One region of the Peribacillus sp. SRI_006 genome, then DNA from elsewhere that is predicted to be linked to it. Evidence: riboswitches for the same ligand, from Rfam matches in the RefSeq annotation. Region 1 holds a riboswitch; each other region holds the start of a gene.
What was found. A riboswitch is a leader RNA that binds a small molecule or an ion and turns the genes downstream of it on or off. The one in region 1 is predicted to bind S-adenosylmethionine.
Positions count from the first base shown of each region.

Region 1 (7,481 bases):
ATGTTCAAGTTTGTAAAGACTATCTTAATAATAAGATATCATGCTTTTTAAAATCCAAAAAAGGAGTGAGTACAATGTCTCAAGTATACCGCTGTCCGAATTGCCGGACAAATAAATCTCGCTTCAATCTCATTCAGCAAGTAGCAACACCCATTAAAAAGGATCCCCAATCCGGTGAGATTGTTGAACAATATTCGAACGACTCCCTTCTGCCATTCCATCTAGCATATAATGGTCCTGAAGTTCGGGTTCAGTGCGCTGCCTGCGGATTGATAGAAGACGAAAAGACATTTGCCGCCTTTGGAATGCAACAATAAAAATGGTCAGACCCCTATGTGGGTCTGACCATTTTCTTAATCATTTCCTACTGACATCTTAGCCCGGTCTATGGCAATTGGAATGGCTTTTCCATCCTCATATCCTTCATCCAATAAAGCATTCGCGATTTCTATAGCCTTTTCCCTGACATCTTTATCTAGATTCTTCATCGAATTTGGGTAATCGTTCTTATTCCATGGCACTGATACCGCCTCCTTAATAAGAAAGTCTTCTTTTCATGTTTCCCTTCTTTAATGGGCGGTAAACGTTTATCGGGCCGCTTTCGCTTCCAAAGCTTTCAACTGACCGATCAACATTTCCTTATCCAACTTTTCCCCGATCATGACGATATTCAATGGCATTTTCATCATTTCATTCATGTACATCGGCATTCCGTAGGAGTATTGGAATAAATGCGGGTATTGTGAATGTGTAAAGGAAATATATCCTTTCATTCGATAGACCGTTTCCGGAAGGGCCCTAAGCCACTCTTCAAAGTCGGTTTGTGCCACAGCACCTTCAAATGTATGAACGATTGCAGTTAAGTGCAAATGGTCATGTACATCAAGCTTTTGATGTCCCTTATGCCTTTTTCTTTGCATTTGCTGCAATGATGCCAATGAAACGGCTGCATACTCCGTCAATAAACATACAGCATCCGTATTCAGCGGCTGTATCGTATATATTAGCTGTGCGGCCTCCATCTCACTTACCATATCCGCTTTATTCAATAAAATGAAATCGGCATGATGGATTTGCTCTGCAAGCAACTGTCGAAGCTGCGGAGACAGTTCCTCCCGATCGCGCCACCTTAATAAATCGACGACCGTGATGATCCCTTTATACTCCAGCTTTTTGGCGAAAATCGGCGACATTATGCCATCCAATACTTCAACTGGATGAGCTGCACCCGTCGTTTCAATATAAACCGCATCCAGTTCATTTTCGGTTAGTAACTCATGAAGCTGAACCTCCAGTTTATCTTGAATTGTGCAGCAAATGCACCCGTCAAACAACTCCTTCAGAGGCACTCCATCACCAATGAGTCCGCTGTCAACCGATACACTGCCGAGCTCATTTAAAAGCACTGCCACTTTTCTGCCCGCTTCACTTTCCTGTTTTAAAATATTTCGAAGAAGCGTCGTTTTCCCGCTGCCGAGAAAGCCGCCCAATATGTACACTTCGGTCGTTTTCATTCTTATCTGCTCCTATAATCCGGTTAAATTCGATTCCGTTAAATTTTATCATAACTAGCTTACTAAAGCACTTGCCGGATTCACATAAAAAAACCAGCCCGTAAGCTGGTTTTAGACTAGACATTTTCGAAGAAAAGCGAGTTCGACTGCAGTTTTTTATTTAAAAACATCCAGTCGATTTCAGAAATCCTCTCCCTTTCCGCCGACTGTCCCCCGAGCCTCCTCGGCGCAAGCGCCTGTGGGTTCTCGGCTAGCCAATTATTTGGCAGGAGTGTCGCAAATTTCTTCAATCCAAGGGGGATTACAGGAAAAAACCATTAAGGATAATCTGGTCTTGTTTTAAAATCATGGTTCGAGATGAGACCATTCCGACTTCCCTTTTTTCTACAAATAAAAACCAGCCCATAAGCTGGCTTTTCAACATTGATTCATGCTTGAACTTCGTCTTTTTCGTAAATCGGCACCCATCCTGCAGCTGTTACGAAAATCCGGACAGCAACAGTTTTCCTATCTTCCGCGAGCGTGAAATAATGTCTTGTTGATTCTGGTACACTAATAAGATCTCCTGGATTAAGCCGTACATCAAACCACTGTTTATCATTGCCTTCAATGGCAAAGATACTCGTTCCACCTGCTATGAAACGCACTTCATCATCTTCGTGATGGTGTTCCTGCTTAAAGTTTTCAAGCATTTGATCCAAGTTAGGATTTGCATCGGATAATGTGATGATATCATGGGCTTTATAGCCTCTTCTTTCAGAGATTTCCGCTATCTCTGATTGGAACGTTACAAGGATTTCCTCCTTGTCAGCATCTGTTAGATCGTATTTTTCTACAAGATGTGCAGGTAATTTAGAAATGTCCCATTGCTCATAAATTACCCCGTGTGTTTCTAAAAAACCTTTTACCTGTTCACCGTTTTCAATAACCTCGTTTGTTTCATGGAATCTGATCGTCGCCATCATTCATTCCTCCTCTATGAGTATTTATCTTATAGAACCTGCAAACGCCTTTTGTTGATTAAGTAACAGTTGATATTGAAATAAAAATTCGCAGGCTTCAAGTATTCTTTTTGCCTCGAATCCGCTTTTGCCCCAAACCGTAATGCCATGATTGCGTATCAGCACAGCGCCAGAGTCTTCTTCGACATGCGGCTTGAACTTATCGGATAGCAACGGTATGTCAGCGTGATTATATATGATTGGAATCCGAAGCTCCGAATCTTCATCCCACCGACCGGTCGCTTTAATGATTTCATGATTACGAAAGGAAACTTGGCCTTCATCTCCGTACAATTCCGAAATCACATTATTTTCAACTGTATGGACATGGAGTACACAGTTCGCATTGGTTTTTCGGTAAATGTCTGTATGAAGTAAAGTTTCGGCCGATGGTCTTAGGTTCGTATCTTCAACTGGTTTTCCTTTTAAATCCACCAGTAAAAAGTCCGTATCCGATTGCTTCCTTTTATCCTTACCGCTTGCGGTAATATAAAAGAAAGGGCTTTTGGGTTCGCGGATGGACAAATTCCCGCTTGTTCCCATAAACCAATCCCTTTCGGCCAGTTCAGCTTTAATATCTGCCAACTCCTGCCATTCTTTAGAATGAGTGTTCACGCTTTAACCACCTCCTGCTGCTTTATAATGTCAATTACATCAAAAAATGTTTCGAATCCTTGATGTGGAATTCCTTCCCTACCGCATTTTTCAAGCAATATGTCACGGGCTATGACAAAATCGGCCTGTTTTGCCGCTTCAAAATCCGTAACTGAATCTCCAATAACGAGTTTAAAATCTTCCGGACCCGCAATTTCCCTCATAATGGATGGCTTGCAGCAACCGCAATCATTATTACATTGCTCATCACAAGCATGTGGCCACTCAATATAAATCTTTTCCTTATCAAAAAATGCATGGTTGCAATAAACGGACTCTGTTGGCAAGATATCATTCAAAAGGGGTGAAATGAAAAAATCCATGCCCCCGCTTACAATATATAAAGGGATATTGGCTTGTTTCGTATACTCAACGAATTCATAAAACCCTGGTCGAATGCCGGCCGTTTTTCTTACATATTGGATGATGTCATCCTTCAAGCCACTATCAAGCAGGGAAAACATATCCCCAACTCCTGAAGATATACTGATTTTTTGCTGAAGGACACCGTCTTTCAACGCTTCCCATTCCGGAGGCGCAAATTTCTTCATAATTGAAATGATATTATCTGTGTTGGTGATCGTTCCGTCAAAATCACAAAAGATGATCGGTTTCATTATTTCTTATAGGCCTCCCCACAACACAAGAGCTTTTTTTAGGGTTTCTTCCTCAGCCGCCGCTTCAGAAAGTTCCTTTCCTGCCAGAACGGCTTCCACAGCAGAACGGAATGCCTTGGCACCGCCCTCTGCTCCGTCAGGGTGCCCGTGAATTCCGCCTCCGGCATTAATCACACTATCAAGCCCGAAATCCTTGATCAGGTCCGGAACCATGCCCGGATGAATGCCTGCAGAAGGAACAGGGAAGGCTTTTTTCCATGAAAGTTCATCTCTTGTCAGAGCTTCAGCAATCGCTAAGGTCTCCGTTTTTTCAAGTGCGACATTTCCATAAGGGGAAGGGAACAAGGATAAATCCGCACCTGATAATCTTACTAATTTACCAAGCAATAATGGATAGCCGATACCATAAAATGATGAAGATGCCAATGCCCCGCTATATGCGGGGTGCGCCATGATCGGCAGCTTTATACGATCATGTTCACTCAAGGCCTGCAATACATCCAAACCATATGTATGAACGTTGAACAATAAAGCATCTGCCCCTGCTTCAGCCGCTTGCTCTGCCTTATCCAATAATTCAAAAGTTTTCCCAGATAGATTGACAGCATATAAAGTACGGTGGCCAGTGGTTTCATAGACTTCATTCAATATTCTTTTTCCCGTTTTTATTCTATCGAAAAATGGAGTCAGTTCCTGGTCGAAGAGGATCTCATCATCCTTAACTAGGTCGACACCTCCCAATGCTTGTTGCTTCAGTTGATCATTATGAAATGTTAGGTCTCTTCCCAATACGCCTTTAAAGATGCTCATCACCAAGGGCCGGTTAAATACGCCCAGCTTTTCCCTTATGCCTTCAATGCCAAATTGCGGCCCGGGAAAAGCTTTTTGAATATCACCGACAAAATCCAAGTCTATAAGTTTTATTTCACCGTCCAATGAAAGTTTGCCGAAGACCGTCGTAAGGATTGCAGGTAAATCATTTGAGAAATTCCTTGCCGGATAGGCAATTTTAATCAGCGAACGGTATACTTTCCGATTAAAGTAGCTGTTTGCCCTCTCTTCTTCAGATAGGGGTGTCACCGATACGACGCGTCCCTTATGTTTTTCCAGTTGTTTCTGTACCAAATGCGGCAAGTCCGTCCATGTCCCGACAGTCAGACCCAAGGCAATGCTCTCTGCTTTTTTCTCATGATTTCCAATAAAGTCATGAATTAAATAAGTAGCGACTATCTCGCTCATCTGATCACTCCTATAACACGTTAGTATACTCTCGATGTCACTATTGGCCTGAGATGGTCTCAAAATGGCAAAAGCCCCTTCATAAAGAAGAGGCTTTAAAAAGCCATCTTCTTATCTCCCAGCCATCGGCTGCAAGAATTAGCACCGTGCCTTGTGGATTTCAAAAAAATCCGGCGGAAGGATTCCGCCCCATTTTACAATGGAATTACGGTCGGTTGCTGGGCTTCATCGGGCTAGTCCCTCCACCTGCTCAAAATAAGAAAACGCTGATATATAAGTTGCATCCAAGTATCGAAAGATTAAGAATTTATTTTGTATTCTGACAGGTAATTCCTACTTTGTCAATAAGTTTTAACTATTTAAAGGTGAACCTTATTGCACTAAAATAAGTTTAATGTCCGTATTCGTTCCACAGCCTCTTGCAGCCGTTCTTCCGAAGTCAGTAGCCCTACCCTGACATAACCTTCGCCAAATTCACCGAACCCATTCCCTGCGGCAACAGCTACATGGGCATGCGTTAATAAATAGTCCGCAAAACTCTCGGACGTAAAACCTCCAGGTACCTTGAGCCAGGCAAAAAACGATGCCGCTGGAGCTTTGACTTCCCATCCGATGGACCTCAATCCCTCAATGAAAACATTCCTTCGCCCCTCGTACATTTGCACTAACTGCTCTACACAGGTCTGTGAGTCAAGCAAAGCGCTTGCCGCAGCTTCTTGTATCGCCGGGAAGAGACTCACATAAAGATGGTCTTGTAAAAGTTCAAGAGCTTCTATTACACTCTTATTGCCCACTGCGAAGCCGACTCTCCACCCTGCCATATTGTATGTTTTCGATAGAGTGTATATTTCAACTCCTACATCCTTCGCTCCCTCCGCCTGGAGAAAGCTTATCGGTTTTTTTCCGTCGAATCCGATCGCCCCATAGGCGAAATCATGGACCACACAAATTGAATGTTCTTTTGCAAAGGAGACGGTTTCATCAAAGAAACTTTCAGTTGCAGAAGCGCCTGTGGGATTATTCGGATAATTCAAGAACATCATTTTGGCTTTATCAAGAACTTCTTTATGTATGTCATCGTATTTCGGAAGAAAATCATTTTCTTCTGTCAAGGGCATCAGTTCGGTCTTTGCCTGGGCTAAAACAACACCGGAAAGATAATCCGGATAGCCGGGATCTGGAACAAGGATTGTATCACCTGGATTCAATAAACACTGCGGAAGTTCGACAAGACCTGCCTTTCCCCCGAAGAGAATCGCCACTTCACTAGTCGGATCCAGCTTGACACCGTATTCCCGTTCATAAAAGACGGCAGCAGCATCTTTTAAATATTGATGTCCCCGGAATGGCGAATATTTATGATTAATCGTTTTTTCAGCGGCAGTTTGCAAACTTTTGACGATATGTTCCGGCGTCGGCTGATCAGGGTTTCCCTGGCCTAAATTAATGACATCATGTCCTTGCTCCGTGATTGCATTGACTTTTGCGACCAGTGAAGCAAAAAACTGCTTGGGCAGGTCCTGAAGCAGTCCGGATTTTTCGAATTGCACCATTTATACACCTTCTCTGAAATTTCTTGAAATTCTAGTCACAAATGATATATGTTTATCGTAGTCTTGTAAAGCATTTTTTACATGTAGGGGGGTTAAACGATGAAGTGGAAAATAGCTTGTATTCAAATGGATATAGCTTTCGGGCAACCAGATATCAATTTTCAGGTTGCAGAACAATGGTTGGAAAAAGCAGCTCGGTCCGAACCCGATATCGTCATATTACCAGAGCTTTGGACAACCGGATACGACTTGACCAGGCTGAATGAGATTGCTGATCAAGAGGCAGAAAAAACGATTGAATTTCTTAAAACACAGGCACAGAAACACCAGTTTCACATCATCGGCGGTTCCATTGCGAAAAAAACAAGCAAGGGAATCTATAACACCATGATCATCATCGATAAACACGGAAAGCTCATTAAAGAATATGATAAGCTTCACTTATTTCAATTAATGGATGAACATCATTTCCTGCAGCCAGGTGAAAAAGATGGTTTATTTACCCTTGATGAAAAAATATGTGCCGGGTTCGTTTGTTATGACATTCGTTTCCCAGAATGGCAGCGAGCCCATACCGTTCAAGGCGCGGAAGTTCTATTCGTTACGGCTGAATGGCCAAAGCCGAGACTCGATCACTGGAGAGCTTTATTGATAAGCCGTGCCATCGAGAACCAAGCCTATGTTGTAGCCGTTAATCGTACAGGTTCGGATATCAATAATATATTTGCGGGCCATTCCTTGATTATTGATCCATGGGGGAATATCATAAGTGAAGCCGGAGAAGGAAACGAACTATTGACAGGCAGCTTGGACTTCAACAAAGTTACGGAAGCACGTAACAAAATACCTGTATTCGAAGATCGCCGTCCTGACTTTTATTAATTTACCCATTGACAAACTATT
Region 1 is NZ_JBYCZT010000009.1:215,362-222,842, forward strand. It holds gene AC2YHV_RS15070 (hypothetical protein) at 75-317, shown strand; partial or broken gene AC2YHV_RS15075 (DUF2188 domain-containing protein) at 375-521, opposite strand; gene AC2YHV_RS15080 (CobW family GTP-binding protein) at 588-1,514, opposite strand; gene AC2YHV_RS15085 (cupin domain-containing protein) at 1,943-2,476, opposite strand; gene AC2YHV_RS15090 (methylthioribulose 1-phosphate dehydratase) at 2,501-3,130, opposite strand; gene AC2YHV_RS15095 (2-hydroxy-3-keto-5-methylthiopentenyl-1-phosphate phosphatase) at 3,127-3,786, opposite strand; gene mtnW (2,3-diketo-5-methylthiopentyl-1-phosphate enolase) at 3,793-5,025, opposite strand; SAM riboswitch class I at 5,134-5,287, opposite strand; gene AC2YHV_RS15105 (pyridoxal phosphate-dependent aminotransferase) at 5,406-6,578, opposite strand; gene AC2YHV_RS15110 (carbon-nitrogen family hydrolase) at 6,678-7,460, shown strand.

Region 2 (7,481 bases), on a different contig from region 1:
TTATGCGGAACCTGTCAGGTGGCCTCCAAGATGCTGACGATATCCTTGGAGCTTTTCCCCGAATTGAAGGCAGGCAAAATGAATATGAACTATATCCAAGCAATTGCCGAATCATATGAAATCGAAAGTGTTCCTTGCTTATTGCTTTTCAAAGAAGGGCAGCTGCACAAAAAAATATATGCCTTTCAATCCGTTCCTTATTTGTACGGATTGCTTAAGGAAATCAGTTAGGAAACCAATCAGAACCGCGGTTGGTTTTCTTTGTTGCTGACATTTGAATGAGGGCAGGAAATAAACAAAGAATATTCTAACAATTCATTGACTGATTTAATCTAAAATGCTATATTTTGAATTAAGTAATGGCAGAATTTAATAGTTCTTATCAAGAGTGGCGGAGGGACTGGCCCGACGAAGCCCGGCAACCGGTATAAATTTTTATATACGGTGCTAATTCCAGCAGAGTGTTGGCTCTGGTAGATGAGGTGTGTTCTTGAAACCTCTTCTTATTGAAGTGGTTTTTTTGTTTATAAAAAGCCAGATTTCATATAAATCCAACTAAATCCATAGAAAAAGGTGAAATTAAATGTCAGAGAAAAAGTTGCGTTTTGAAACATTGAGTGTTCATGGCGGTCTGCAAGCTGATGAAACAGGTGTCCGTGCCGTTCCTATCTACCAAAGCAATGCATACTTGTTCAAGGACACCGACCATGCAGCAAATTTATTTGGCCTGAAGGAGAATGGCTATATATATTCACGGCTTCATAATCCCACGGTCAGCGTTTTTGAGGAAAGAATGGCCTTATTGGAAGGCGGTATCGGCGGATTGGCAACGGCAAGCGGAATGGCTGCCATCTCACTTTCAATCCTGAATATTGCTGCTGCAGGGGATGAGATTGTTTCAGCCTCTACATTATATGGCGGTACGTATAACCTTTTCGAAAACACTCTTCCTAAATATGGGATCAAAGTGAAGTTCGTTTCTCCCGATGACCCTGAGAATTTCAAAAGGGCGATTACACCAAGAACTAAAGCCATTTTTGCTGAAACGATCGGAAATCCAAGTTTGAGGGTGCTCGATATTGAAGCGGTAGCGGAAATCGCCCACGAAGCCGGCATACCTTTAATCATTGATAATACCTTCGCGACACCGTATCTTTGCAGACCCATTGATTTTGGAGCGGATATTGTCATCCATTCCGCTACAAAATGGCTTCTTGGAAATGGAACGACGCTAGGCGGTGTCATCGTGGATGGAGGTAAATTCGATTGGAACTCGCCGAACTATCCTGGCTTCACGGAGCCTGACCCAAGTTACGACGGTCTGGTATACGCCGAGGCAGTTGGCCCTGCCGCATTCATAACGAAAGCCCGGGTCCAGTTACTACGTGATTTGGGCCCTGCGCTAAGTGCCCAAAGTGCATTCCAGTTCACGCTTGGACTTGAAACGCTGCATGTAAGGATGAAAGAGCATCTATCAAACACCAAGTCTGTCATCCAATATTTAAAAAACCATCCTGCCGTGACCTGGGTTTCACATCCTGGTGATGAGGATCATCCCGATAAAGCCCTTGCGGATAAATATTTGCCAAAGGGAGCTGGATCTGTCGTCACATTTGGGATTCAAGGTAATCGCGAAGCTGGGGCAAAACTTATCAATTCGGTGGAATTATGGTCCCATGTGGCGAATGTAGGGGATGCGAAGAGCTTGATCATCCACCCAGCAAGTACGACCCATCAACAATTGAATGAGGCGGGTCTTGCGAAAGCGGGTGTAAGTGCCGATCAAGTCCGTTTATCGATTGGGATTGAAAATGTAGACGACTTAATAGAAGATTTGGAGCAGGCAATTGAAAAGGCGACGAACATCGTCTCCTTGACTTCCAAAACGCTTTAAGCAAAGTTCCTGTTCATTCTTGTACTAGAAATAATATACATTGCGCTCCTTTTTTATCTATGATAAAATTTCTCCATACTAAAGAACTTAATGATGTACAAATATTCTATATATTAGCTCTTATCAAGAGAGGTGGAGGGATGTGCCCGATGAAACCCGGCAACCGACAAGGAGATTTCCTTGGAAAGGTGCCAATTCACACAAAGTTTAATCACTTTGGAAGATGAGAGGAAGGCCTGTTTCTTCACCTGCCTTTCTGCTCATGCAGAAAGGTTTTTTCTATTTTAATTGGGAAAACTTTTACATGATAGGAGAAACAGACTAATAATGTAGAGAAATCAACTAAGTTCATAGGTTTTATTGGATAAAAGAGGTGAGGGTTAATGATTACATTGACGAAAGTCAGTAAGCTGTTCCGAACAGGAAAAGGAAACAGTGAGACGATCAAGGCTGTAAATAATGTGAATGTTGAAATAAATAAAGGCGAGATTTTCGGGATCATCGGTTACAGTGGAGCGGGGAAAAGTACTTTGATCAGAATGCTCAATGGATTGGAAACACCGACAGAGGGATCCGTTGTGGTGGCTGAAAAGGAAATTTCAAAAATTAAAGGGGCTCAGCTCCGTAAGGCCCGTCAAGAAATCAGCATGATTTTCCAGCATTTCAATCTATTATGGTCAAGGACCGTTCAGGAGAATATATCTTTCCCGTTGGAAATTGCAGGTATTTCTAAACCTGAACGCACCAAGCGTGTGAACGAATTGATCAAGTTAGTCGGACTTGAAGGCAGGGAAAAGGCCTATCCTTCGCAATTAAGCGGAGGGCAAAAGCAAAGGGTGGGAATAGCCAGGGCTCTGGCAAATGACCCTAAAGTGCTGCTGTGTGATGAAGCGACTTCTGCTTTGGATCCGCAGACTACCGACTCCATACTCGAATTGCTTGTTGACATCAATCAGCGTTTGGGATTGACGATCGTCTTGATTACGCATGAAATGCATGTAATACGTAAAATCTGCCATCGCGTCGCCGTGATGGAAAGCGGGCAGGTTGTTGAACAGGGTCCTGTCCTGGATGTCTTCAAGAATCCTAAAGAACAAATGACGAAGCGTTTCGTGCAACAGGTAACGGAACCGGAAGAAACGAAAGAAACGATGGACCATTTGCTCGAACGCTATCCAGCAGGCAAAGTGATTCAATTGACCTTTGTAGGTGATCATGCAGAAAGCCCATTGATCACCAAGCTTGTACGTAACTTCGAGTTGGATGTCAATATCGTTCAAGGTAAGATATCCCAAACAAGAAGCGGTTCATATGGAACATTGTTTATCCATCTAGATGGCAAAGAGGATGAAATGCTCCGCGCAATCGAATTCATTAAAGCACAGCAGGTAGGCGTGGAGGTGATTACTCATGCTTGAAGAATTATTGCCGAATGTTGATTGGGAAGACATCATTGAAGCTACGAAAGAAACGCTTTACATGACAAGCGTCTCTGTAGTGGCAACCTTTTTTATAGGCATAATACTAGGATTGATCCTTTTCCTGACAGGGAAGGGTAATATGTGGCAAAACCGGGCTGTTAACGGAGTCATGAGTGCTGTCGTCAATATATTCCGTTCCATTCCATTTCTTATTTTGATCGTGCTGCTCATTCCTTTCACTAAAGCGCTTGTCGGTTCCATGATCGGTGAGAACGCTGCACTGCCGGCACTTATTATCGGTGCTGCCCCATTTTATGCGCGTATGGTTGAAATCGGCCTTCGTGAAATCGATAAAGGTGTAATTGAAGCCGCTAAATCGATGGGGGCAAAAACGAGCACGATCATTTGGAAGGTCCTTCTTCCAGAGTCGATGCCTGCCCTTATTTCCGGGATTACGGTAACATCGATTGCATTGGTTGGATATACCGCAATGGCCGGGGTCATCGGCGCTGGCGGGCTTGGTAACCTAGCCTATTTGGACGGCTATCAAAGAAATCAAAATGACGTTACGCTTGTAGCGACAATCGTTATTCTAATTATCGTCTTCATAATTCAAATTATTGGAGATGTGATTACATCTAAATTGGACAAAAGATAAAGGGAGATGAATAGGATGAAAAAGTTTTTAGGATTTGCATTAATCTTAGTGTTATCTATCGCTTTGGCTGCTTGTGGAAGTGAAAAGGATAAAAGCGGCAGCGATACGGATAAAGAATCGAAGAAAATAGTTGTAGGGGCATCCAATGTTCCTCATGCAGAAATCCTTGAGAAAGCTAAACCGCTTCTTAAAGAAAAAGGAATCGATTTGGAAATTGAAACGTTCCAGGACTATGTTTTACCGAATAAGGCGTTGAATGATAAGGAATTGGATGCTAACTACTTTCAACACATTCCATATTTAGAGGGGCAAATTAAAGAAAATGGATATGACTTCGTCAATGCTGGCGGAATCCATATCGAGCCGATTGCTCTATATTCACAAAAATATAAAAGCATTGATAAACTTCCGGAAGGCGCAACAATTATTATGAGCAGCTCTGTTGCTGATCATGGACGCGCTTTATCCCTTTTGGAAAAGAATGGCCTGATCACTTTGAAAGAAGGCATCGATAAAACGACGGCTACAACGAAAGACATCGTTGAAAATAAGAAAAACCTTAAATTCGATGCCGATTATGAAGCGGCCCTGCTTCCTAAAATTTATGAGAGCGGCGAAGGCGATGCAGTCTTGATCAACTCCAACTATGCAATTGACGCCGGTTTGAATCCGCTTAAAGATTCGATTGCGATTGAAGATTCCGAATCACCTTATGTGAATGTCATTGCCGTAAACAAAGGTGACGAAAATAAAGAAGCAATCAAAGCGCTTGTAGAAGTATTGCATTCTAAAAAAATTCAAGATTTCATTCTTAAAGAATACAAAGGTGCAGTTGTACCGGCGGATAAATAATTCGAGAATGGCGACCTGATTTAATTCAGGTCGCAGTTTAAAAAGGTTTCGGAATGGTCTCATTCCGAAACCTTTTTTTTATTGGATTTGAATCATAATAGGCCTCTATATTTGTTATTGAGTTTTCCGATGGGCAGGGATAACAACCAAAACGCTCATATTACTCATAGCCATGGTTGCGGAATCTGCGTCAACAGCTTCAGGTTTTATTCATGTATGCTTCAGCAGACAGTAACGGATTTGTGTTGGGACGATAGTAACACCCGGAAATACTCGATTAAGAGCCTCTGATTGAACAAATGATTAAAGCTGCCGAACTTAGAGAAGTGAAGCACATTATCACGGAAATCCTAACCGGCATTGAACGGAATATAGAAAGTAGGTGAAAGTGATTCTATCTGATTGTGTAGTCATAGTGGATTGGAGCGGGTGTACGAGACTCCTGCGGGAAAAGCGAGTCAAGGGGAGACACCGCAGGCGCAAAAGCGCCGAGGAGGCTTCCGGACCGCCCGCGGAAAGCGAGTGCCTGAAGTGGAAAGTAACGTTCAAATTTTGAAAATCTAAAAATCTAAAAAACTGTATACAAACTAAAAATTATGAGCGACGCATTATGTAAAAGCTGAACGGACAAACCAGCTCGCTATAGTCTGCGGCTTAATTTTAATTCCTTTCATGTTTAATCAGGAAAGGAAAGGGTATAGAGATAATGAAGGTGAAAAAATGATACACAAATTTGAAAGGATGGTTCACTATCAATACTCTGGATTTAAATGTAACAAGCGAAATGGAAAAGGCGATGCAGTCTTCACATGGGATTGGCTACAGTGAGTACAGTAGAGACTTAGACCTCCGTATCGAGGTTGAGAAAGAACGGGATAGGGAACATGTAAAGTGCAACAAAATGGTCCAGGACCTACAACGCAAAATTCACGGCTAAGCATATAAAAGAATTCTTTAAAAGATCGGTCTGTAGAGGTAAAATGGAAAGTGGTCCATAAAATAAGGGTTTCCTTATTGGATAAACTTACATAATACCTGACAGTCCGATTTTTTTCTTTTTAAGCGGAACGTTCGTACCTTGCAATCGAATCCTTTGAACATATAGTAATAAGGACGAAGATTTGCCGAATAATAAGATAATTTTAACAAAAGCTAAAATAAGTATGAATATGCAGTAAACAGGCCATATCTGTTAGTATTGTAAGAATAGGACAGGTTTTTAACATGGCCGAAGTGGAAACCCCTATCTATTTAGTTGATTCCAAATTGGATTTGTTATAAAATTGGAATGAGAATAAAGTGAGAATGCTTTTACGGAAATTATAGTAATGAAAGTAATCTTTACTTTCTGGTAATAAAATTGGAATTAGTTCACGGAGGTATTATTATGTCAGCTTCTACATTAACGGTTAAAGATCTGCACGTATCAATTGAAGGCAAAGAGATTTTAAAAGGGGTAAACCTTGAAGTTAAAGGTGGGGAAATCCATGCGATCATGGGACCAAATGGAACTGGTAAATCAACTTTATCATCAGCAATCATGGGTCACCCTAAATATGAGGTAACTAGCGGAAGCATCACATTCGATGGTGAAGATGTATTGGAGATGGAAGTAGACGAGCGCGCTCGTGTCGGTCTATTCCTAGCTATGCAATATCCAAGTGAAATCAGCGGCGTTACAAATGCAGACTTCTTACGTTCTTCCATTAACGCACGCCGTGAAGAAGGCGATGAAATTTCATTGATGAAATTCATCCGTCAAATGGACCAAAAAATGGAATTCCTTGAAATGGATGAAGATATGGCGCAACGCTATTTAAATGAAGGTTTCTCAGGCGGAGAGAAAAAACGCAACGAGATTCTTCAATTAATGATGATCCAACCTAAAATTGCAATCTTGGATGAGATTGATTCAGGTCTAGATATCGATGCACTTAAAGTCGTTTCAAAAGGAATCAACGAAATGCGCGGAGAAGACTTTGGATGCTTGATCATCACTCACTACCAACGTCTACTAAATTACATCACTCCTGATTTTGTACATGTAATGATGCAAGGGCGTGTCGTAAAATCAGGCGGTCCTGAACTTGCTGCCCGCTTGGAAGCGGAAGGTTATGACTGGATTAAACAAGAATTGGGCATTGAAGACGAAACTGTTGGCGAAGAAGCGTAAGTAGGAGGATTTGCAATGACTACAGAAACGAAATTACCGTTTGAACAAGAGGATATAAGCTCCTATTCAACTAAAAATAATGATCCAGCTTGGCTATCCGAGCTTCGGATTCAAGCGTTTTCTGAATTAGAAAAGCTCCCGATGCCAAAGCCGGATAAAACGAAAATCGATAAATGGAATTTCACTTCTTTCCAAACTCATACGGTTGAGAGTGAAGCTTTTGCCTCTTTAGAGGAGCTTCCGGAAGAAATTAAGTCCATCATTGAAGAAAATGAAAACTTATACATCCAACGCAATAATACGCCGGCACATATCAATCTGTCAGCTAATGTGAAAGAACAAGGCGTCATTTTTACGGATATTTTATCAGCGGCTCGTGATCATGCTGAGCTCGTGCAAAAATATTTCATGAAAGACGGCGTTAAAATAGATGAGCATCGTTTAACGGCGCTTCATGCTGCATTGGTTAATGGGGGAGCATTC
Region 2 is NZ_JBYCZT010000006.1:148,438-155,918, reverse strand. It holds gene AC2YHV_RS10460 (thioredoxin family protein) at 1-231, shown strand, start outside; SAM riboswitch class I at 377-484, shown strand; gene AC2YHV_RS10455 (O-acetylhomoserine aminocarboxypropyltransferase/cysteine synthase family protein) at 584-1,894, shown strand; SAM riboswitch class I at 2,012-2,124, shown strand; gene AC2YHV_RS10450 (methionine ABC transporter ATP-binding protein) at 2,278-3,312, shown strand; gene AC2YHV_RS10445 (methionine ABC transporter permease) at 3,305-3,973, shown strand; gene AC2YHV_RS10440 (MetQ/NlpA family ABC transporter substrate-binding protein) at 3,989-4,825, shown strand; gene AC2YHV_RS10435 (YuzK family famiily protein) at 5,610-5,762, shown strand; gene sufC (Fe-S cluster assembly ATPase SufC) at 6,213-6,998, shown strand; gene sufD (Fe-S cluster assembly protein SufD) at 7,014-7,481, shown strand, end outside.
Region 2: another riboswitch for S-adenosylmethionine. It lies ahead of AC2YHV_RS10450 (methionine ABC transporter ATP-binding protein); the one in region 1 lies ahead of mtnW (2,3-diketo-5-methylthiopentyl-1-phosphate enolase).

Region 3 (7,481 bases), on a different contig from region 1:
TACCCTTTCCACAAAGTCGAGAAAGGTTTCGGAAAGAAGTTTAGTTTCTTTGAAAAATAGGATCATTTCTTTCAAAACATGATGGAGCTTTTCAGCTTCCACTTTTCCTTTAAGCTTTTCATTGAACTTCCCGCCCTCATTCAGCGTTCCTCCAACGTATATCTCAAAAGCCTCGACCATCTTTTTATCCTGATTTTTCATTTTTATGCCTTGCAGCCCTATTTCGGCGATGGCTCTTTGACCGCAATTATTCGGACAGCCGACCATATGCATCCTTACAGGCACATCGAGATCTATTTCCTTGTCCAGTGATTCAGAAATGGTCCTCATTCGGTTTTTCGTTTCAACTAGAGCCAGGTTGCAATACTCGATGCCTGTACACGAAACGGAGTACCCAATGAATTTCTTTGGTTTATATGGAAATCTTTCGAAGATGGATTCCTGCTTTAATTCCTCAAGTTTTGCATCCGGCACATTAGGAATGATTAGATTTTGAGAATTACAGTTGCGGATTTCACCATTTCCATATTTTTTTGCAAGTTCGGCAAACTCGATCACTTCGTCTGGGTTTAGACGACCAACTGGTATATTGACGCCAACATAGTTCAGACCATCTTGCTTTTGTTTATGGATGCCGTAGAAATACCCTGCATTCCATCCCTTCACCGCACTTTCTCCCTTTTCAGGAAGCGGACCGGTGTATTCCAGCAATTTTTCCTTGAATTGTTCAGGACCCCAGTCAGCGACAAGGAATTTCAAACGTGAGCGATGACGCTTTTCACGGTACCCAAAGTCACGGAATATCGTCGTGATGGCGGCAGCCACTTCCACAGTTTTTTCAGGTAATATGAATAAGTCAAGTTCTTCTGCCAGCATCGGAACGGAGGAAAGCCCACCCCCTACTTTTACGTGAAAACCGACTTCCGTTATTCCATTAATTACTTTAGTAGCTGGATTGAATGAAACACAGTTGATTTCAGCATTTGAAGCATTATGGATATTGGCACTTATGGACATTTTATATTTCCTCGGAAGGTTCGAATAGTCTTCATTAAGGCGGAAATACTCAAATACATCATATAGTACCTCGCGTGTATCAAATAGTTCATCAGGATCGATGCCTGCCAATGCATTACCGATGATATTACGGGTTATATCACCACAAGCTCCAGCCGTAGTCATTCCAACCTTTTCTAAACGATTCAATATATCCGGGACCTGTTCAATGGTCAGCCAATGGAATTGAATGGCTTGACGGGTTGTAATGTCATATACGTCCCTCCCGTAATCTTTAGCGATGTTAGCTAGAGTTATTTGTTGATCATAAGTCAGGATACCTCCGGGAATAACGACTCGCATCATCCAATAACCAGCTTCTTTTGGCCGTTGCAGGTATAAACCTGCCCACTTGAACATATCCCATTTCTCTTTAGGGATGGAATCAAACCCATTTGCTGCGTAATGTGGAATATCATCAAATATCTTCAAGCCGTCTTTTTCCAATTTCCAGATTTCCGTTTTATTTTTAGCGATTAGTGGATTTTCCGACCAAAATTTCTCGTAAACCATTACTTTTCCTCCTTGATTAAATCGCTTTCTTTGCTGTTAAATAACCGATTACCTGTTCAACGCACTCTTCAATGCTGTATTGGTCGGATTCTAAAATGATTTCCGGTTGTTCAGGTTCTTCGTATGGAGAGTCGATTCCGGTAAAATCTTTAATGATGCCTTTACGGGCCTTGTCATAAAGCCCTTTTGGATCACGCACTTCGCACTCTTCAATCGGACACTTTATGTATACTTCAATAAACTCCCCTTCTTCGAGTAAATCACGTACAATCTGCCGATCTGCCCTGAAAGGTGATATGAAAGCGGTCAATACGAACTGCCCACTGTCCACGAATAACTTGGAAACCTCACCGATCCGCCTAATATTCTCGGTTCTATCTTCTTCAGAAAAACCTAAATCTTTATTTAAGCCATGACGGATATTATCACCATCCAAAACATAACTTCGAATATTCCGATTGTATAATTCTTTAGCGACCGCGTTTGCAATCGTTGATTTTCCGGAACCCGATAGTCCTGTAAACCATAGAACCGTGCTTTCATGCCCGTTCTGCTTCCGTCGGTGCTCCTTGGTCAATGACGTCTCATGCCATGTGACATTCGTACTTTTACTCATTTGATAATCCCCCTCTTCATGTGACCCTTCCATTTATGTCCAATCAGTTATAAACTTCATTTTTTTTTAGACCTTCTATCAACACCTCGATGACTTCCTTACGGCTAAAGGTAGCTGGAGGAATTTCTCCATTACGCAACATTTCCCTTACCTTCGTTCCAGACAGGATGACATGGTCTTCCTTGCCATGCGGACAAGTTTTAGCGGAAGCCATATTGCCACATGCTTTACAGTAAAAACTATGTTCAAAGAATAATAGCGTGATTCCTAACTCATCTGCGTTAAAGTTCCCGAAGATTTTTTGGGCATCGTATGTGCCATAATAATCGCCCACACCCGCATGATCACGTCCGACGATAAAATGGGTGCAACCATAATTTTTACGGACCATCGCATGGAAAATGGCTTCTCTAGGTCCTGCATAACGCATGGCAGCAGGGAAAACTGCAAGGGAGACGCGATCCTTCGGATAATATTTGTCAAGCAGAACTTTATAGCTTTCCATTCTTACATCTGCCGGAATGTCATCTGATTTAGTGGCACCGACGAGAGGATTTAAGAATAAACCGTCGACGATCTCCAATGCTGTCTTTTGAATATATTCATGTGCACGGTGAACAGGGTTCCTCGTTTGGAAACCGACAACCGTTTCCCATCCTTTTTCAGCGAAAGCCTTCCTTGTCTCGACTGGGTCCAAATAATGAGCTTGAAATAGCGGACGCTCTATTCTCTTGATCAACTTTATTTCCCCGCCGACATATACATCCCCGCGGTTATATAAGTTTTTTACTCCAGGATGCTTCTCATCAGCTGTTTGATATACCAATGTCGCTTCCAATTGCTTATCTGGAGTGTAAATATCAGAAACGGAGAGAACCCCGTATGTTTCACCATCATGGGTTAATGTTACTTCTTCACCTATAGTAAGGCTTCCTGCAGTTTCTTCGGTCAAAGGCAGCGTAATCGGGATGCTCCATACATGTCCGCTGCTTAGCCTCATATCCTTTACCACTGTCTCATAGTCACTTTTTGTAAAGAATCCTTTAATCGGGCTGTAGGCACCCGTCCCTATCAATTCAAGATCGCTTAAAGCAATTTCATCGATTTCGATTGACTTCGTTATTTTACTAAAATCATATTTTGGTTCCCAAAGATCGATTAATGTTCCTCCGTGCGGTAAACTGATTGTCATGCTAATTTCCCCCTATGGTTTCTATTTATTTATGCCTATAATTTCTATTTATTTAAGATAAATGCAATCCGCATTCCGTTTTTTGAGCCCCTTGCCAACGGCCTGAGCGTAAATCATCTGCATTGAAGGCAGGTGCAGTACACGTTTTACATCCAATACTCGGATATCCATTATCATGCAGGACATTATATGGAAGTCCATTTTTGTGGGCATAGCGCCAAACATCTTTCCATGTCCAATGTATGAGCGGGCATATTTTAACTGATTTGAACTTATTATCCTTATTGATATACTCGGTCTTAGCTCTTGTTTCGGATTGCTCCCTCCGCAGTCCCGAAAGCCAGGCTGTTGCCGATGAAAGCACATCTGTAAGCGGAACAATTTTACGGATGTTACAGCACTTATTGGAATCACTAAGCCATAATTCATCGCCATATTCCGCCGCTTGTTCCTCAAGCGTCAAGTCAGGTTTCTTCATTTCGATCAAAAGCTTCGGATATCGCTTCTTCACTTCCTCGATCAATTGGTAAGTTTCCTCAAAATGAACATCTGTATCTAGGAAAACTATTTTTGCCGAAGGATTGACCTTCGCCAATAAATCCGTAAGCACGATGCCTTCAATACCAAAACTGCAAGCATAAATCAGTTTGTCTCCATAATGGTCATTCGCCCATTGCAGTACTTCCAAAGCACCTTTTGTCTCAGTGTCTTGAGGAAATACAGGGAAGTCCCCTGTATTGAAATTTTCATAGTTTATTAATGCAGCCAACTTTGTAGCCCCCTCTAAAAACTTGCTGTATCAGGTTAGAGTAACTGTTGATCAATTCCCGTTGTAATCTTCCCCGGGTTATTTGAATCTAGGAAAAAGAGACGAATCTAACCAATACTCTCTTTATATCAGTTAAACCCGCCTCTAGTTTTTCTAGTCAGCAGATACCTTATTTAATTCTTAGTTTTTCATTTCTCTCCATTTGAATGATTTTACCATCCTGGACAATAAGTGTAATGGATCCATATTTCATTGAATTAAGCATTTCTTGAAGTCGTTCAAAAATTTCTTCAAGCTGATTCTCTTTATTCAAACCAGTTCCTCCTTTAAGAAAACCCGCGAATATTTTATTTTAAATTTTTTAGATTTATATAATTCCATACAACCTTACATTGTTATGGTCTGCCTAAAATTTTCACAAAAAACAAAAATCTTTCCATGATGGAAAGATCGCAAGGTAAATATCTTTACCTTATCTTCCAAAATGATCAACATTTTGTTGGAGTTAGCACCTTGCATCCATCATGCAGGTTGCCGGACTTCAAAGGGCCAATTCCCTCCGTCGCTCTGGATAAGTTTTATTATTTTAAATATTAACATATATTTAATCCTTGTCAATGGAGTTTTCTTATAAAATAACTTGGTTTAATATTATGGATGAACTGTTATTTTTATACACACTATTCAATTTATGATTTTATGTTCATATAAATACGAAAATAGACTCGTCTTTTTAGATAAAATCTCCAAAAAAATGAGTCTATTTTCATTAATAGGCCTATTATTGACGCGTGTTATTCTAAAAAAATTTCTAAGGTTCCAGTCTTTTTATAGAAGGAATTAATTTATTGAAGTCATTAATTTCTTAACTGTATCGCTTCTACAAATTCTTGAACCTGACTCTGGACGCGATCAATTAAATGCAAATCATTGATCGGATTTTCTGGATTCTGTTTATCTATTTCCTTATCAACAAAATAAATCCCCTGCAGCGGCTCGCCTTTTAATATTGAAATTAATGGTTTAAGCGCATAGTCAATCGCCAATAGATGCCTGTTACTTCCACCAATCATGATTGGCAACACCGGCTTACCCTTAAGAGCACCTTCTGGCAGCAAATCAATCAATGCTTTCAATACACCTGTATAAGAAGCCTTATAAACCGGTGAACCTATAATGACTCCTCTGGCTGCTTGAATTCGCTCTGAAAGCTTTGAGATATCCTCGCTATTATATTTCCCTTGGAATAAATCATCTGCTGAGAAATCCGTAATCGAGAAATAAGCTGTAGTAAATCCTGCATTTTCGACTAATGATTGAATATGTTTTAGTGAAATGTCCGTTCTTGATGGAATAGCCGGACTTCCTGATAAAATTACGATATCGCTCATTTGATACCCTCCAATGTTACAAGATTTCCAGATATAATTTTCTTAAAGCATTTCGTGAAGTATACATTTATCGTAATTGTCTGAAAAATATAAGTCAAATCTTACACTCTGGACTTCTACTCTTAATGAAAAAAGAAACGGTCATATTTACGGCTTGATGCTCATGCCCTTAAATATGACCGTTTCATTATGTATGATTTTGTTTCCCATGAATACCATATACCAAAAGTTGAGCAATGCTCTTAATTCGTTCAGAAGTAAAATATGGCTCCTTTTTTTGTTGATGGATCTCATAATGTGTAGATAAAGCCAATGTGAAAGAAATGATTCCTACATTAAATAAAATAATATCAGAGATATATTGTATCTCTCCGCTATCTATTCTCTTCTGTATTTCAATATGCCTGGCATTTGGCTTGAAAATCTGATCTACATATTGCTTTGAAATATCTTGATCGAATTGTGTTTCCCTAAATAATATCGAAAACTGTTCTTTATTTTCAAGAATTTTTTTTATCATGGTAGTAACATGATTCTCCACTAGATCATCCGTGGATAGATGGCTAGTCCCATCTTCAGATTCCTCTTTTTCATTAGGGGTAATTGTAGCCAAAAGCAAATCTTTTTTGCTGTCAAAGTATTTGTAAATAGTAGCTTCGGAAACATTGCATGCAGAGGCAATTTCATTCGTTCTTGTCATGTCAAAACCTTTAGTGGCAAAAAGAGTCCGGGCTACATTTATGATTCGTTCTTTGGTTTGCTGCCCTTTTTTCAAAAATATCAACCTTCTTTTATAAAGATAAGACCGGTTTCACCCATCTATTTCCCATGATATATCGCTGGTATCAATCGGTCAATATTACCTTTGATCTATTAGAATTCAATATTCCCATATATCATAAATAGAAAACATCATCTGGTTGGGACGATGTTTTCTATTTATGAAAATCACTTAAAAGATGCATAGCCATCATCGACCATGACTACACTTCCATTGATCGCATAAAGACATGGGAATCATCGATAAATTGAATGCAAGTCAAATGCGCGGTGAATTGATTAAGCCAGAAGCCATTGCAAATGCCGTCTATCTATTATCGTTAGAGGAAGCGGATAACCTTGTATGATAGGAGTGCCGACCCCGCCCGGCGCAATGCCCACAACACGTATGCCATGAGCACCCAATTCCAAAGCTGCTGTCTGTGTCATCATTCTTACAGCGCCTTTAGTCGCCTGATAGGCAAAAGTCCCATGGGAAGCTAAGTAGCCAAACACGGAAGCGGTATTTATAATGACTCCCTTGTTACCCAGTTCCTTCATTTTCCGTCCTGCTGCCATGATTCCAATGGCCACTCCGTACTGGTTCACCCCAATCGTTTTGTAGTAACCTTCCATATCTTGGTCTAGGATCATACCGTCCGCACCAATGCCGGCATTATTAAACATGATATCGAGCCTTCCGTATGTTTCCACTGCTTTATTGATTAACGATTCAACATCTTCCTACTTAGAAACATCCGTTTTAACATAAATCGCCACTCCACCATTAGCTGTTATCTGATCAACGGTTTCCCGACCCATTTCTTCATTAAAATCCGCAACAAACCTTGTCCCCTTTTGCTGCAAATTTCAGGCATGTGGCTCGGCATAAACCGCTTGCTCCCCCTGTGATAACTGCAACTCTTGCTGTCATATACATTCCCCTTCCAAATAAGTAAGTAAACACTTACTTTTTATTATAAAAGTAAAGAATAGTAAATTCAAGCAATATGTATTTTTATAGAGTTTTGAGCTTTCAAAAGTAAAGCTGTCCTATTAATAGGACAGCTTCATTTGTTTAGCAGGTTTTCAATTCGGCCTTACTTACGGATGTCTTCACCATTTCAATGAAAAGTTGAAGGAAGCGATCATCACCTGTCAATTCTGGATGAAATGCACTTACGA
Region 3 is NZ_JBYCZT010000014.1:129,845-137,325, reverse strand. It holds gene AC2YHV_RS20475 (nitrite/sulfite reductase) at 1-1,569, opposite strand, end outside; gene cysC (adenylyl-sulfate kinase) at 1,586-2,185, opposite strand; gene sat (sulfate adenylyltransferase) at 2,229-3,377, opposite strand; gene AC2YHV_RS20460 (phosphoadenylyl-sulfate reductase) at 3,430-4,146, opposite strand; gene AC2YHV_RS20455 (YezD family protein) at 4,316-4,459, opposite strand; SAM riboswitch class I at 4,616-4,724, opposite strand; gene ssuE (NADPH-dependent FMN reductase) at 5,004-5,537, opposite strand; gene AC2YHV_RS20445 (TetR/AcrR family transcriptional regulator) at 5,725-6,312, opposite strand; partial or broken gene AC2YHV_RS20440 (SDR family NAD(P)-dependent oxidoreductase) at 6,597-7,230, opposite strand; gene pdxT (pyridoxal 5'-phosphate synthase glutaminase subunit PdxT) at 7,375-7,481, opposite strand, start outside.
Region 3: another riboswitch for S-adenosylmethionine. It lies ahead of AC2YHV_RS20455 (YezD family protein); the one in region 1 lies ahead of mtnW (2,3-diketo-5-methylthiopentyl-1-phosphate enolase).

Region 4 (7,481 bases), on a different contig from region 1:
TATGAATGAGGGTACTGCTTTTTTATATGAATGCAAAAATGGGGATCAAGTAATGGACGAGCCAGAGTGATTTTGTTTTTTACCGTTTATAGGTAAGTTGAAGGGCTGGGCTTCTGGTCATTTAGAGGGATGGAGAATGGTTCGCTCACTTCTAGCTGATATGTAGAAAAACATATTTTCTCGAAAATGGAAATGACATCTCTGTATCGGTTTATTAAAAACATTACAGTTCTAGTTGGTTCTGTTTTAAAGTTTTGTTAAAATAACATTTTAAGGTTTTGTAAATGATTTTTTAACTAAAGGAACCTATAAATTGAATATTAGGTCTGCTATGAGTCTTATAGAATCAGTGATTATCCTTTAATTGAAAATATGAAATATATCGGGGGAATAAAGATGGACGAACGTCTGATCGGAAAAAAATATTATGAAACGATGCTTGAGGATACAAGGAAGCATCCCATTCAAGCTTTGGGTGAAATGTTCCTCGTGGAACAAAAAAAGGAAAGATCCGATTTAACCGCAATTAGATTTGCTCAAGGAGAGGTATATTTTCAGCACCATGACTATGAAGCAGCCATTTTTAAATGGGAAAACATAGAAGGGGAACTTGGTTCATGGGCGAAGAAAAACATCGCTGATGCGTATTTTGAATTGGAAATGTATTCAACCGCAGAGGATATCTATAAATCCGTCGATACGGATGAAGCTGTCTTGAAAACAGAAGTTCTTTTGCAGCTGTTTTCCCTGTACATAGTGGAATCGAGAAATGATTTGGCTTCCAAAGTCGTGAAAGAAGCAGTCGAGTTTCAACCAGACTACCCGAATGTCACTGAAATTGCACGCGCCTTTTTTGAAGAACAAAAGGATTGGAACAGTGCGGTGGTATTAGCGGCGAATGAAAGTATCCGTACAGAGTCAATGGGCTGGTTCGATGTGCTGAAAACGTATATCCAGCAGGGTGTTGCCCAATCGATGGAGCCGGATTATTTCTCAACTGTCCTTGGTTCGCTATACACACTCGACCAGGAACGTTTCGAGAAAATGACGGTTGCCCTTTGGAAAAATTATAAATATACGGATGCTTATTTCGAATGGTTAAGAGTGATTAATAATTTGATAGATACCATCGAATTGAACCATGCGGATGTATGGGATGAGCTTTCCGTCTATTACAGGGATGCATATGCAGGTTTGTTAGAAGGAACGCATCTAATCAAAGAATTAAGTCCTGTCGTGCCAAGGTTGCTGGAAAACTGGCTCAAAATCGCAGACGGGGAGCTTTCGCTGTTTGCGGCGGCATCCACGTTGTCCTGGAATGAAATCTTTCCGGATACGATTAATGCGCTGGTCATTCAGGATGCGGAGAGCCTGCTTTCGAAATCGCCTAAATTGGGAGGCGGACTGGAAGCGGGAGAGAAACTGTTCAATTCCATTATCCAGTGGGCTGAAGATAATGATTTAAGGGTTGGAAATAAGCTTAAATGGATGGTGGAGGGGCTTAAAGATACCAGCAATTTCAATCTCCTTCTTGCAGGAAGTACAGGAAATGGCAAGACATCCTTTATTCAGTCAATCGTTGGAGAGAGCATTGCTGCTGAGGACCATTCTTCCCTAGTCAGTGTCAAAGACGGGGATGATTTGGAAATCCTTGAAATTACCGATACAGATAGCAAAGTTGTCGAGGAGCTAACTGATTTGGATGAAACACGCCGTCAGCGCGGGACTATAGTCGATGTGACAATCATCAGTGACTACCTAAGAAATAATCATTTGCGATTATTGGATACACCGGGGTTCAATGGGGAACAAAGCGTGGAATCCGATTTCCAAGGCTATTTACATGGCAGTGATGGCCTGATGTTCGTTCTTGACGCCCGGGCTCCTTTCACCGGCAGCGAAAGGGATCTGTTATTGGAAATTCAAATGATGGCACCTAAACTGCCGATCCATTTCCTATTAAATAAAATGGATACGATATACAGTGATCAGGTCGCAGTCCGGATGGAGGACGAAACATGGGATAAAGTGAATGCATATTTCCCGAATGCGAAGGTGTTCGCTTTCTCCAAACATTATGACAGCAGGCAGCAATTGAAGGATCTTTCAGCCTTCCTTCAATCGAATTATCAAGATGATAATTGGAAGGAAAGAAGATCTGAAAAAATCCTGGCATTCATTCGTAAAACTTTATCTTATCTATTAGAAAAACGGACAGCCAATGAGCGGAAATGCGAGCATTCCATCTCTTGGAATGAGCAGATGGAAGTCAAACTGAATGGAGCGGTCAATCAACTGGCTGATCTGGAAAAAGAAAAAAGTGAAAATATCATAAGGTCGTATCGTTCGCTTAAGGACGAAGTGAAAAGTCAGCTTTATTCAAAAATTCCTGAATTACTGAGGGATTGCTCTAAATCGTTAACGGAAAGCAGTGATTTCAGTCAGGTCCATGTACAGTTAAACCAGGAAATGAATGAGCGGATTCAAAACTTCATTTCTGACAAGATCATGCCTCAATATTACCGTTCTCTTCAAGACTGGATTGCCAGTTCCCAAATGGAGTTCTCACAAAGCCAGCAGTTCATGGATGAGATGAGTGCCGGATTCAATGAATTATACAAAGAAGAACGGATTACACTGGCAGGTGACTTCAGGGTATTGGATGACTGGCGCCGTGATGCCGACCGGATGACAAGCAGTATCCGCATCGAAAACGTCAATATCCTTTTGCGCAGGACTCCATCACAATTACTGCTTAAAGGAGCAGGTAAGCTATTTGGGGCGATACCGCAAAATAAGGCCAATATGTACAATCGTTACAAGAAATACCTGGAAAGTGAAGATTACCTGGATGTTGCTGAAATGATCACGGAACGTTTCCTAACCCAATTTGGATTGTTTGAAAAATCATTGGATCGGGACATCTCACTTTTCTATCGCAGTTCATTTGCCTTACTTCAAAAAACGATAGAGCAGACGCAGACTGAAATAAAAGACTACCAGGCTGCATTGGAGCATATGAAAGAAAATCCTGAGGTTTACCGTGATCCGATCACGTTGTTCGAAGTGAAATTAAGGCAGTTGGAGAGGCTTGAAAAAATCGAGAAAAAGCGTCTAGCCCAGCTCCAAAGAAAATAAAAATAACAGGAAAAATTTCAAATATTCAAAAATCTATTGACTTTACGACTATATCCCTATAAAGTGATAATTACGAAAACGTAACACAATATATCTCTTATCAAGAGTGGCGGAGGGACTGGCCCTAAGATGCCCAGCAACCGTTCCATTAGGAATTGGTGCTAAATCCTGCAAAACAGAAATGTTTTGACAGATAAGAGAGGGACAAGTCTGCAAAACAGCCGATTAAACCTCTCTATATTAGAGAGGTTTTTATTTTGGGATTTACACCGACTTAACTGATAAGACTAATTAGAAAACATGGAGGGGAACAAGATGAGAAGGTCTATTAAAGGGATATTCATTTCTGCCATCGCTTCGGCTTTGCTTTTAACGGGTTGCTCTGCAGGGCAGAGTTCCACAGAATCGAAGAAAGAAGAAAAAGTATCATTTGAAAATGTCCCGGAGAGATTTGCTGATGGCGATGGAGCCAAAATCAAAGTGATCCGTAAAATTGGCGGTGATGATCATACTGCCCAATACCTGGCGGGGGCGAAAGAAGAAGGAGAAGCACTGGGGTTTCAGGTCGATACGTACACAGCCAATGGTGATACGGCTAAATTCCATGATGCGATAGCACAGGCTTTGGAGGAAGATTACGACGGCTATATCATTTCACATGGTGATGATGCCGCAACTGTAAATGACGTTCAGAAGTTGGTTGATGCAGGTAAAAGCGTTGTCACATTCGATTCAATAAGCGATCTATCTAAAATAGAGGGCGTGACATTAACTTCACAAGATGATGAAGCGCTGGCAACATTGGCTTTCGATAAACTGATAAAAGAACAGAAAGGTGAAGCGGCAATTGCATATCTTTGGGTGGATGGTTTTCCTCCAATGGTAAGAAGAAATGCAGTCTATCAGGAAAAACTAAAAGAAAATCCAGGGATTAAAGAAGTCGAAAGATTCGGAGTGGCATCCGCTGATACTTCGGTTCAGACACAAAATGCTGTAGCCGCAATGCTGAATAAATACCCTAAAGGCAAATTGGATGCCATTTTCGCAACATGGGATGCCTTTGCCATCGGTGCAGCCCGGGCGATTAAAGAAGCGGGCCGCGATGAAGTGAAGATATATGGAATTGATGTTTCGAATGCAGATCTCCAGGAAATCCAATCGGCTGATAGCTCTTGGTCCTACACGGCAGCAGTCGATCCCAAGTTGATCGGTGCAGTGAATATGAGGATATTGGCTAAAAAATTAGCGGGTGAAGAAACACCGCAAACATATGATTTGGAGGCATCACTCATTTCGCAAAAGCAAATCCAAGCTTCAAAAGAAGCGGTAAACATGGCAAACCTGTCTGATATTGTCGATGGCTGGGGTGTATCGACGGAATTTGAAGAAGATTGGATGAAGGTTTTGAAAGATCATTATAAAAAATAAAAAGAGACACTCTCTTTCCAGCGAAGGGAGTGTCTGTTCTATAAGGGGGAATGGACATGGGCAAGCAACTAGAAATGAAGATGATTTCGATTGAATTTCCGGGGGTGAAGGCGCTAAGTGATGTTGATTTTTCCGTACAATCAGGAACAGCCCACGCATTGGTCGGTGCAAACGGAGCAGGGAAATCGACGTTAATGAAAGTTTTATCGGGAGCCCATGTTCATTATTCAGGTGACATTTTTATTGATGGGATGAAGCGGGATATCCGCTCGCCAAAAGCTGCTCAGGAACAGGGCATTCAAATAGTTCATCAGGAAGTGGATACCGCCCTCATCCCTTATTTAACAGTTGGGGAAAATGTAATGTTGAATGATATGGTCCAAAACATGGGAAAAAAACAAAGGGTACATTGGAAAGAACTGCACAACAAAGCCACTTCTATTCTTGAAGATATGAAAATTCATGTCCCTTCGAAAAAGTTGGTTAGAGACCTGACCTTGGCTGAAAAACAGATGGTCCTGATAGCAAGAGCCGTTTCGACAGAATGCAAATTCCTGATTCTCGACGAGCCAACTGCTCCGTTAAGTCATACGGAGACGACAGAACTTTTTCGAATTGTAAATGAGTTAAAGCAAAAAGGCGTGGCAATCATTTTCATTTCACATCGTCTGCCTGAGATTTTTGAAATCTGTGAGGAAATTACGATCATGAGGAATGGGGAGCGTGTCACTTGTCGAAAAATCGAGGACATAACCCGTACCGAAGTGGTAGAGAACATGCTCGGGAAAACCATGGATGAACAGTTTCCTGAAGTGAATGCTTCGATTGGAGACGTAATTCTGGAAGTGAACGGATTGTCAGATGCCGAGAAAGTTAAGAATGTCAGTCTGAATATTAAAGCAGGAGAGATAATCGGTTTGGCTGGGCTGGTCGGGGCTGGGAAAACGGAGCTGTGTAAAACCCTTTTCGGTCATACGTCCATCACAGCGGGTGAAGTCATACTGAATGGTCGAAAGCTTTCTCTGAAATCACCGCATGAAGCAGTAAAAAGCGGGCTGGCACTTGTACCTGAGGAACGCAGGAAAGAAGGGGTCCTTGTACAGGAATCAGTCTCGGCAAACTTGACTGCAGCCAGTCTCGGCAAATTCTGCAAAACATTCAGTGTCGTCGATCGTAAGGCGGAAAAGGAAAAGGCGAAGGAAATGATCGCAAGTCTCGGCATTAAAACACCTTCAGGGGAAGTGAAGGTCGAAAACCTATCCGGTGGTAACCAGCAAAAAGTTGCGATTGGAAAATGGCTTATGGCAGATGCGGATGTATACATATTCGATGAACCAACGAAAGGGGTCGATGTCGGAGCCAAGAAGGATATATTCGAATTGATTGCAAAGCTTGCAAGGAATGGAAAAGCGATCATTTATGCATCCTCCGAGCTTACCGAAATCATTGGCATTACCAACCGGACCTATGTGTTATATGACGGGAGCACTGTCATCGAATTAGAAACAAGCAAAACGAATGAAGAAGAACTACTATTCTATTCAACAGGAGGTAAATAGGATGAGCATACCCATTCCTGTTACACAGACAGCGAAAGCGAAGAAAAAGGTGGAACTATTCGACTTTTTCTATAAATACGGCACAATATTGACGATTATCATTCTGATTGGAATTTTCGCCGTATCCAATCCATCTTTCATCCAAACGTCTAACCTGATAAACATCCTGCGTTCCATTTCAATCGTGACCATCATTGCGATCGGCATTACAATATCACTGACCGTGGATGGCTTCGACCTTTCCGTCGGCTCCGTCGCATCATTGGCCAATGCCATCGTCATCTCGATGTTTGTCTGGTTTTCACAGGATACATTCATCGCCATATTAGCTGCGGTCGGTGCCTCGCTTTTCGTAGGGGCTTTGAATTCATTCATGATTGTTAAATTGAGAATTCCCGACATGCTGATGACATTGGCTACCATGTTCATTATTCAGGGAATTGCCCTTACCTATACAAAAGGGGCCACGGTTTCGCAAAATATGGTCATGCCCGACGGGACATTCGCAACAGGACTGATCAGCCCGTTTTTCGCCAAAATTGGCCAGGTACCGTGGATAATCCTGATCATGGCCGTCATTGTGATAGCGACCCATATCTTTTTGACTTATACGAAGCACGGTCGTTATATGTACATTATTGGGGGAAATAAGGAAGCGGCGAGACTTTCCGGGATATCGGTTAATAAATACAAAATCCTTGCCTATCTGCTTTCGGCTCTATTTGCTGCAATCGGGGGGATTGTCCTTGCATCAAGGGTCATGACATCGGAAATCAATTCAGGGTCACCCTATTTAATGGATGCCGTCGCGGCAGCCTTCATTGGTTCCTCCGTTTTGGGAGCGGGAAAACCTAATGCCTTTGGAACCTTCATCGGTGCAGTCCTGATCGGAATCCTTCAAAATGGACTCATCATGATGTCCGTTCCGTATTATGCGATGGATATCGTCAAAGGAACTGTGCTGGCCCTTGCGCTCGCGGTAACCTATTATAAGCAAAAACATTAAAAAGAATTCGTTACGTTACTCTACAGAAATCCAAAAATATGAAAAAATCCTGTTGTAATGCAACAGGATTTTTCCTTTTTAAAAAGGGATGGGTTAAGGAGATCATCATCATTTTACTTACGCTAAAATGGTGGCAGGAGCACTTTTTGAACCCTCATTGTCGGAGTATAAAGATTGACCGCAATTGTAATTTTTATAGGAACCTTATTTACCTTTTAATAAGATTGATAATGATCTATTGTAAAGTATGAACATTCATATCATATACTTATCTAAAGGAGAGTGTAAATTTATGCGCGAAACCTGTGTTCCGGCAGGTGTGAAACCGAATGAAACTGGCTTTGGATATA
Region 4 is NZ_JBYCZT010000003.1:98,546-106,026, forward strand. It holds gene AC2YHV_RS04765 (GTPase domain-containing protein) at 397-3,138, shown strand; SAM riboswitch class I at 3,233-3,338, shown strand; gene AC2YHV_RS04770 (sugar ABC transporter substrate-binding protein) at 3,454-4,566, shown strand; gene AC2YHV_RS04775 (sugar ABC transporter ATP-binding protein) at 4,623-6,125, shown strand; gene AC2YHV_RS04780 (ABC transporter permease) at 6,127-7,131, shown strand; gene AC2YHV_RS04785 (winged helix-turn-helix transcriptional regulator) at 7,424-7,481, shown strand, end outside.
Region 4: another riboswitch for S-adenosylmethionine. It lies ahead of AC2YHV_RS04770 (sugar ABC transporter substrate-binding protein); the one in region 1 lies ahead of mtnW (2,3-diketo-5-methylthiopentyl-1-phosphate enolase).